One region of the Winslowiella toletana genome, then DNA from elsewhere that is predicted to be linked to it. Evidence: predicted binding sites of a transcription regulator. Region 1 holds the regulator's gene; the other holds the start of a gene.
What was found. The regulator PurR, encoded in region 1, represses purine synthesis genes. The targets are predictions, from matches to a motif close to CANGCAAACGTTTGCNTG.
Positions count from the first base shown of each region.

Region 2: the regulator PurR is predicted to act here: its motif matches at 2,739-2,756, upstream of RIN69_RS08350 (amino acid aminotransferase).

Region 1 covers NZ_CP134152.1:2,272,271-2,277,049, forward strand. The annotation lists gene punC (purine nucleoside transporter PunC) at 105-1,313, opposite strand; gene punR (DNA-binding transcriptional activator PunR) at 1,432-2,340, shown strand; gene purR (HTH-type transcriptional repressor PurR) at 2,372-3,397, opposite strand; gene cydH (cytochrome bd-I oxidase subunit CydH) at 3,681-3,770, shown strand; gene ybiO (mechanosensitive channel protein) at 3,964-4,779, shown strand, end outside.
Region 2 covers NZ_CP134152.1:1,779,661-1,784,439, reverse strand. The annotation lists gene asnS (asparagine--tRNA ligase) at 1-1,157, shown strand, start outside; gene ompF (porin OmpF) at 1,459-2,562, shown strand; gene RIN69_RS08350 (amino acid aminotransferase) at 2,822-4,012, shown strand; gene RIN69_RS08345 (MBL fold metallo-hydrolase) at 4,094-4,723, opposite strand; gene RIN69_RS08340 (YcbK family protein) at 4,770-4,779, opposite strand, start outside.

The sequences.
Region 1 (4,779 bases):
GTGAATAATGTTGATTTTTTGTTATAAATTAATGCCTCAGATGAGTATATGCTCACGTGAGGCAATATTCAATGCATTATTGTAAGCGTGCTAACTAAAAGTGATCAACCCTTTTGCGTCGCGGTATCTGCCGCTTTAACAGTATGATTTTCACTCAACTTACGCTGAAATTGTAGTGCGAATCCGATAAACGCCAGCACAACCGTCGACAACATAATCGCCGTGGTGGTCAGCAGCGGCTGAGAAATCAGCGCGGAGACCGCCATACTGGCGACAAAGCAGAGACCAAGTTGCAGCGTATTCTGTAATGCTGCGGCTTTGCCGGTAGCCTGCGGGAACGGCAGCAGCGCGTTCGCCACCACAATAGGATAAAGCGCGCCATTGGCCATGGCCATGCCACAGAAGGGAATCAACAGCGCGGTGAGCGTCACGTGACCCGACAGAGCAACGGCAAAAATTGCGCTGATACTGACGGCATAACCGAGCAGCAGCCACGGTAGCAGGGTACGACCTTCGACCCGTTGCAGCAGTGAGCGACAGCCAAAACCACCAATCAAAAATGCCAGCGTTTGCGGGATATAACTCAGACCAATATCCCCTGGCGTCAGGCCTAAATCAGACAGAATAAAGGGTGAGCCGGTTAGCCATGCGAAGAAGCTGGCAGAACAGGCGGCATACATCAGGACGTTACCGCTGTAAATGCGAGATTTCAGCAGCGACAAGAAGCCCACTTTGGGTTCATCAGCCGCTGACGCTGGCGTTCCGCTAGCTTTCAGGCGCAGGGTAGGAATCAGTAACCCCAGGGTGATCAGCAGCAGGGCGACGAAAATCGAGCGCCAGTCAAAGTGGTTCAGCAGCCAGGCACCCAGCAGGGGGGCCAGCGCCGGTGACAGCGCAACCAGCGGCATAATGGTGGCAAAAACACGGTTGGCCTGTGCACCACGGTAGCGATCGACCACCAGTGCCTGCCAGCTTACGGTGGCAGAACAGACGCCAATCGCCTGCACAAATCGCAGTACCAGCAGCATGGTGGCATTTTCTACCCACAGAATGCCGGCGCAGCCGACAGCAAACATACTCAGGCCGATTAACAGTACCGGCTTACGCCCGATACGATCGGAGAGTGGCCCCCAGAGCAACTGGGCGCAGGCAAAACCGGCCAGGAAAATACTCAGGCTGGCGCTGATGGCGCCGGGATGGGTCTGCAGATCTTGCTGCATTGCGCCAAACGCCGGAAGATACATATCGGTAGCAAGGAAACCCAGCATGCTCAGTACCGCCAGGTAAATAATAAATCCTTTTGATTTAATCATCAGTTAACTCTTTATTTTAGTGCAGGTGATTTTAACGCTGCAGAGTGTAATCGCGTGCGTTGTCGCTTGTGAAACGCTAATATTTGCACATTGCGTTCAAAAATTTTGCAGGCAAGCTATGTGGTCGGAACATTCTCTTGAAGTCGTTGATGCAGTAGCGCGTACCGGCAGCTTTACTGCCGCCGCCGCCGAGCTGCATCGTGTGCCCTCGGCGGTAAGTTATACCGTGCGTCAGCTGGAGGAGTGGCTGGCGGTTCCGCTGTTTCAGCGGCGTCATCGCGATGTGGTATTAACCGATGCGGGGAAAGTATTTATACAGGAAGGGCGCACTGTTATCAAAAAAATGCTTGCCACGCGCCGTCAGTGTCAGCAGGTCGCTAACGGCTGGCGCGGACAGCTGAGCATTGCAGTGGATCTGATTGTTAAACCCCAGCGCACCCGCCAGCTGGTGCTCGATTTTTATCGCCATTTCCCGGATATGGAGCTGCTGGTCTGGCATGAAGTGTTTAATGGCGTCTGGGATGCGCTGGTTGACGGGCGAGTCGATGTCGCGATTGGCGCTACCCAGGCGATCCCGGTCGGTGGTCGCTTTGGTTTCCGTGATATGGGCGCACTTAACTGGCGCTGCGTGGTCAGAGCCGACCATCCGCTGGCGCAGCAAGTGGGAAGCATTGATGATGATACAATTCGCCAGTGGCCGTCGCTGGTGCTGGAAGACACCTCGCGCAGCCTGCCAAAACGCATTACCTGGACACTGGACAACCAGCGAAGGCTGGTGGCACCGGACTGGGAATCGGCGTTTGATTGCCTGCTGGCAGGGTTATGCGTGGGTATGGTTCCCGGGCATTTTGCTGCGCCGCTGATTGCTGAAGGTTCGCTGGCCGAATTAACGCTACCGGCCGAATTCCCCGACAGCCCGTGCTGCGTCAGCTGGGCTGAGCAGAGTGCTTCACCGGCGCTGAGCTGGTTGCTGGAGTATCTGGGTACACCGGAGACCATGAATCAGGAGTGGCTTCGCGAAGGATAAACTGACCGGCCAACGGGTGGCCGGTAGCGGATTAACGACGGTAGTCGCGGAACGGACCGTCAGCCACCGAGCGGCGCTCGATTAATGAAGGATGTACTTCAATCGTCTGCGGCTCTTCGCGTTTACTGGTGATGCGATCCAGCAGCATATCAAATGCGGTTTCGCCGAGGCGCTCTTTCGGCTGATGGACGGTAGTCAGCGCTGGCGTGAAATAGCGCGCGTTGCGCACATTGTCATAACCGATCACCGAAATATCCTGCGGCACCCGCAGGCCCATTTCATCTGCTGCACAAATGGCGCCCATCGCCATAATATCGCCGCCGCAGAATACCGCGGTTGGCCGCTGTTTCTGCGATAAAATCTGCTGCATCGCGCGATATCCGGATTCCGGCTCAAAGTCGCCTTGCACAACCCACTCATCGCGCACGGCAATATTGGCCTCGGCCAGCGCTTTGAGAAAACCGGCATGGCGCCCACCGCCGGTGTTTCGCTCAAGTTGACCCGGGATCGCACCAATATCACGGTGACCACGCTCAATCAGATAGCGTCCCACCAGGTAACCGCCTTCAAAAGCATTATCCAGCACGGTATCGGTGAAATCGCCGCGTGATTCGCCCCAGTCCATCACCACCATCGGAATGTTGCGATTGTCTTCCAGCATCTTCAGCAGCTCGTCAGGATATTCCGAGCACATCACCAGCAGACCATCGACGCGCTTTTGCGCCATCATCGACAGATAAGCCTGCTGTTTTTGGAGATCATTATGAGCATTGCCGAGGATCAAGGTATAGCCCTTGGCAAAACAGCGCGTTTCAACTGCTTCAATAATTTCAGCAAAATAGGGCGCTTCACTGGAAGTCGCCAGCAAACCAATCGATTTGGTATGGTTCACTTTCAGGCTGCGCGCAACGGCGCTGGGCGAATAGTGCAGCTCTTTGATGGCGGCCCAAACGGCTTCGCGGGTCTCTTCAGCCACGAAGCGGGTTTTATTGATGACATGAGAAACGGTGGTGGTAGAAACACCGGCGCGTTTCGCCACATCTTTAATTGTTGCCATTAAAATGGTACTCCTGCGCTTATCTTAAAGGATTGATAAGCATCATGTTAAACGTTTGCGTATGCTTCGCGTTTTCTGGCGCGATCGGTTTCATTGTTGCAATCTGAGTGACGTCGGGCAGGAGATTGACGTCAGGAAACACGGCAAGTGACGCGGTGTTGCAGTTGTTGCGCAACGGAAAAACAGAATTCTATCAAGGCTGTGAGCAGAAAACGAGATTTTTACCTGTTTATATGGGAAAATAGTGAGAGTTATTAATTGTAAGGTCTTTAAGGAGTGAAGTATGGACACCAATCTGAAGTTTTCTCTGCTGACCACCGTCGGCGCGCTGCTGGTAATTATTGCCTTCAGTTTCACCGCGGTAATGAATTGATAAACATCGGTTAATCTTCAGGATTAACCCTTTTAAAACGTCTGATGAATTCCCTCAGACGTTTTTTTTTGCGCAAATTGGCTATTTAATGGTCATGCGCACGCGGAGTTAAACAGCGCCTGCATGCTGCAATATGCTCAGTGGCGGGATTGTTATGCGCCGCTGACGGTCTGTTACTCACTTGATTGTGCTAATGAAATTATTCGAGAATACCATGTCATCAACTATCTGCTGTCGGGCGCCAGGGCGAGCGCACCCGTCGGGATTTTTTCCCTTCATCGCCGTATTATTGCTGCTGTTAATCAGCGTTATCTCACCGGTTGCTGTTGCGCAACCCGCGCCTGCTGCCGATACCGCGCAGCAAACTGAGCAGGATATTCCTTACGCCGCGCTGGCGGGCATCCTTAAAGATGAAAAGGCGCGTGATGCATTAATTGATCAGTTACAGCGCGCCGCGGAAGCGCAGTCTAAAACTCAGGCGGCGGATGCTGTGCCGCAAGTTGCCGCACCCAGCGGTGCGACCAGCTTAAGCGACAGCGTCAGCCAGTTTGCGCAACAGACGTTACAGGCGCTGAGTCAGCGGGTGAACGCCTTGCAGAAAGTGGTCGAATCCGGGCCGCAGCGCACGTTTGATCCCAGTGCATTTTTCCACGCCCTCGGCTATTTTTTGCTGATGGTGGTGGTGACTTTTGCCATATTCCATCTGATTCGCCGGCTGGTGGGCCCGCTGTACAATCGAATTGGCAGCTGGGGTCGTAACGCCAAGGATCACGGTGGACCGTGGTACAAATTACCGGCCGCCATTCTCGGCGCGTTTATCATCGATCTGTTAGTACTGATGCTGGTGCTGGCAGGTGGCAAACTGTTTTCTCACCAGTTCAACAACGGCAGTGCGGTGATCGCTCATCAACAGTCGCTGTTCCTCGGTGCTTTTGCGGTAATAGAGTTCTTTAAAGCGGTTCTGCGGCTGATTTTCGCGCCCGGTTTCGCTTATCTGCGCCCGTTCCCG
Region 2 (4,779 bases), 490 kb from region 1:
CCTCGCCGGGTGAAGGCCAGAGCTTTGAAATTCAGGCCAGTGCGGTAGAAGTGGTTGGTTGGGTTGACGATCCGGACACCTATCCAATGGCGGCAAAACGTCACAGCATTGAGTATCTGCGTGAAGTTGCTCACCTGCGTCCGCGCACCAACCTGATCGGTGCCGTCGCGCGCGTTCGTCATACGCTGGCCCAGGCGCTGCATCGCTTTTTCCACGAGAACGGCTATTTCTGGGTTTCCACTCCGCTGATTACCGCCTCCGATACCGAAGGTGCCGGTGAGATGTTCCGCGTGTCGACGCTGGACCTGGAAAACCTGCCGCGTGACCCGCAGGGTAAAGTAGATTTCAATGAAGACTTCTTTGGTAAGGAAGCCTTCCTGACGGTTTCTGGCCAGCTGAACGGTGAGACCTACGCCAGCGCACTGTCTAAAATCTACACCTTTGGCCCAACCTTCCGCGCAGAAAACTCCAATACCAGCCGTCACCTGGCTGAATTCTGGATGCTGGAGCCGGAAATTGCTTTTGCCGACCTGGACGATGCAGCGGCGCTGGCTGAAGCGATGCTGAAATATGTGTTTAAAGCGGTACTGGAAGAGCGCGCCGACGATATGGCGTTCTTTGCTGAACGTGTTGATAAAGATGCGGTAGCTCGTCTTGAACGTTTTGTCACCACCGACTTCGCTCAGGTAGATTACACCGACGCGGTAAATATCCTGCTGGCATCCGGCAAGAAGTTTGAGAACGACGTTTCCTGGGGTATCGATCTCTCCTCTGAGCATGAGCGTTATCTCGCCGAGCAGCACTTTAAAGCGCCTGTGGTAGTGAAAAACTATCCGAAAGATATCAAAGCTTTCTATATGCGCCTGAACGAAGACGGTAAAACCGTGGCCGCGATGGACGTTCTGGCTCCGGGTATCGGTGAAATTATTGGGGGTTCACAGCGTGAAGAACGCCTTGATGTGCTGGATGCTCGCCTCGAAGAAATGGGCCTGAATAAAGAAGATTATTGGTGGTATCGCGATCTGCGTCGCTATGGCACCGTGCCTCACTCAGGTTTTGGTTTAGGTTTCGAACGATTAATCGCCTATGTCACCGGCGTACAAAATGTAAGAGATGTTATCCCGTTCCCACGTACGCCACGTAACGCCAGCTTCTGATTTTCAGCATTAAATATAAGAAATTCATATATATAAAAAGGTCAGCCTCGCTGACCTTTTTTTATTTTTGTAAATTTAGAGTTGTCTCACAAAGTTCCGCATTTTTTACATCCAGTTACACATATTTTCCTTTTGCAACCAGATTAGGATATTAGTAGCATTTTCGAGGTGGATTAACCGTGCTTTGAATGGAAAGATGCCTGCAGACACAGGAAGACACCAAACTCTCATCGTGGTTCTGTAAAGAATTATTGACGGCAGTGGCAGGTGTCCGAATAAACTCCAATGAGGGTAATAATAAATGATGAAGCGCAACATTCTTGCAGTAGTAATTCCAGCTCTGTTAGCTGCTGGTGCAGCAAACGCGGCAGAAATCTATAATAAAGACGGCAACAAACTGGACCTGTACGGTAAAGCCGTTGGCCTGCATTACTTCTCTAAAGATGACGGTAGTGACGGCGACCAATCTTATGTGCGTTTCGGCTTCAAAGGTGAAACTCAGATCTCTGACCAACTGACCGGTTACGGCCAGTGGGAATATAACGTTCAGGCGAATAACTCTGAAGGTTCTGACGCGCAAGACGGCAACAAAACCCGTCTGGGCTTTGCTGGTCTGAAATTCGGCGACGCAGGTTCTTTCGACTACGGTCGTAACTACGGCGTGGCTTATGATGCACTGGCATGGACTGATATGCTGCCAGAATTCGGTGGTGACTTCGGCTTCTCCGACACCATGACCAGCCGTACTACCGGCGTGGCAACTTACCGTAACAACAACTTCTTCGGCCTGGTTGATGGCTGGGATTTCGCCGTACAGTATCAGGGTAAAAACGATCGTGAAGACATCCGTCGTGCGAATGGCGATGGCTGGGGTCTGTCCTCTTCTTACGTTTCTCCAATCGGTGTCGGCATCGTAGCTGCATACGCAAGCCAGGACCGTACTGCGCGTCAGAACACCGGTGCAAACACTCTGGGTCGTGGCGACCGTGCTGAAGTTTGGGCAACTGGCCTGAAATATGACGCAAACAGCGTATACCTGGCAGCAACCTACGCTCAGGGCCGTAACGCAACGCCAATTTCTGGTTCACGTGCTAACGCTAATGGCATTGGCCGTACCGACGTTTCTGGTTTTGCTAACAAAACTCAGGACATCGAATTGGTTGCTCAGTACCAGTTCGACTTCGGCCTGCGTCCATCCTTGGCCTATATTCAGACCAAAGCTAAAGACGTAGAAGGTATTGGCGATGTTGACACCACCAAATATGTTTCTGTGGGCAGCACCTACTACTTCAACAAAAACATGTCTACCTATGTTGATTACCGTATCAACCTGCTGAACAACAACAACGCGTTAGACCTGCCTACCGACGATATCGTCGCACTGGGTCTGGTTTACCAGTTCTGATTTCCTGCGATACAGCGTATCGCAGCAAACATAAACGGAGCCGAAAGGCTCCGTTTTTATTTACCGATTTTATCTTTCACTCACCTTTCCCGGCCGCGTTGATTACGGTTTCTGCCGCTCCGGTATTGCCGGTATTAGCCTGCTCAAATCAGTCTGAGATCTGCGTAGTTCTTTTTGTCGCAAACGGTTGGCATTTGCACGTTCTGGCGTTAACCTGAGAGTTCAATTCGCTTTAGAATAAGCTTACGGACCCTCTCATATGTTTGAAAACATTGCAGCTGCACCCGCCGACCCGATTCTTGGTTTAGCCGATCTTTTCCGCGCCGATGACCGTCCCAACAAAATCAATCTCGGTATTGGTGTTTACAAAGATGAAACCGGTAAAACACCTGTACTGACCAGCGTGAAGAAAGCGGAACACTATCTGCTGGAAAACGAAACCACTAAAAATTACCTGAGCATTGATGGCCTGGCGGATTTCGGTCACTGTACGCAGGAGCTGTTATTTGGTAAAGGCAACGAGATTCTCACCAGTAAACGTGCGCGTACTGCGCAAACCCCTGGCGGTACCGGTGCACTGCGCGTAGCGGCAGACTTTCTCGCCAATCAGACCGCGGTAAAACGCATCTGGGTAAGTAACCCAAGCTGGCCTAACCATAAAAATGTGTTCGAGTCTGCGGGCCTGGAAGTGTGCGAATACAATTACTACGATGCGGAAAACCATCAGCTTAATTTCGATGGCATGGTTGCCAGCCTGCGTGAAGCGAAAGCGGGTGACGTAGTGCTGTTCCACGGCTGCTGCCACAACCCAACCGGCGTCGACCCAACCGCAGAACAGTGGGCGCGGCTTTCTGAACTGTCTCAGGCCAGCGGCTGGTTACCGCTGTTTGACTTCGCCTATCAGGGTTTTGCCCGTGGACTCGAAGAAGATGCTGAAGGCCTGCGTATTTTCGCTGCCAGCCATCAGGAACTGATCGTTGCCAGCTCTTACTCCAAGAACTTTGGCCTGTATAACGAGCGCGTGGGGGCATTTACGCTGGTTGCTGCTGATGCTGCAATTGCTGATACCTCTTTCAGCCAGGTAAAAGCCACCATTCGTGCCAACTACTCTAACCCACCGGCTCACGGTGCGGCAGTGGTTGCCACTATTCTGGGTAATGAGGCTCTGCGCACGCTGTGGGAGCAAGAGCTGACCGATATGCGCCAGCGTATTCACCGCATGCGTCAGCTGTTTGTGAATACTTTGCAGGAGAAAGGCGCTAACCGCGACTTCAGCTTTATCATCAATCAGAACGGCATGTTCTCTTTTAGCGGCCTGACCAAAGATCAAGTGGTGCGCTTGCGTGAAGAGTTCGGTGTTTATGCGGTGAATTCCGGACGCGTTAACGTGGCCGGTATGACGCCAGATAACATGGCGCCGCTGTGTGAAGCGATTGTGGCAGTGCTTTAATAGTCCGTTGGGGCGGCGTTATCGCCGCCTCTGATGAAGATGAGCGCTGGACGGGAGCCCGAAAACGGCTCCCCTACGCGGCTACTGCAGGAAAGGATTACTGACCCGTTCGTGACCGAGTGTCGACATCGGTCCGTGGCCTGGGATAAAAGTCACGTCATCGCCCAATGGCAGCAGTTTATCTGTGATGGAATCAATTAACGCCTGATGGTTGCCCTGTGGGAAATCACTGCGGCCAACACCACCATTGAAAATCACATCACCAGAGACCAGCAGACGACCTTCAGCATCAAAGAACACAATATGACCCGGCGTGTGTCCTGGGCAATGCAGGATATCGAGCCTGACATTACCGACCTCAACACTTTCGCCCTCTTCCAGCCAGCGATCCGGCGTCAGTGGCGCGCACTCTGCCAGTCCAAACATACGGCTCTGGGCCGGTAAGCCTTCCAGCCAGAAAGCATCGAGCTTTTGCGGTCCAATAATCTTCACCGCATAATGCGCGGCAAGTTCTGCGGCAGCACCAACGTGATCGAGATGACCGTGCGTCAGCAGAATCTGCTTAACGTTGACACCCTTCTCCGCCACTGCTTGCTTAATCTTCTCAGCGTCACCACCCGGATCGACGATGGCGGCTTCTTGCGTTTCCGCACACCAAATCAACGAACAGTTCTGGGCAAATGCCGTGACGGGAATAATGTGATAGTCCATAACGCTCCGTTACCGGCTAACACAGGGTTGCCGGAATTTCTCTTAATTACCAGGTT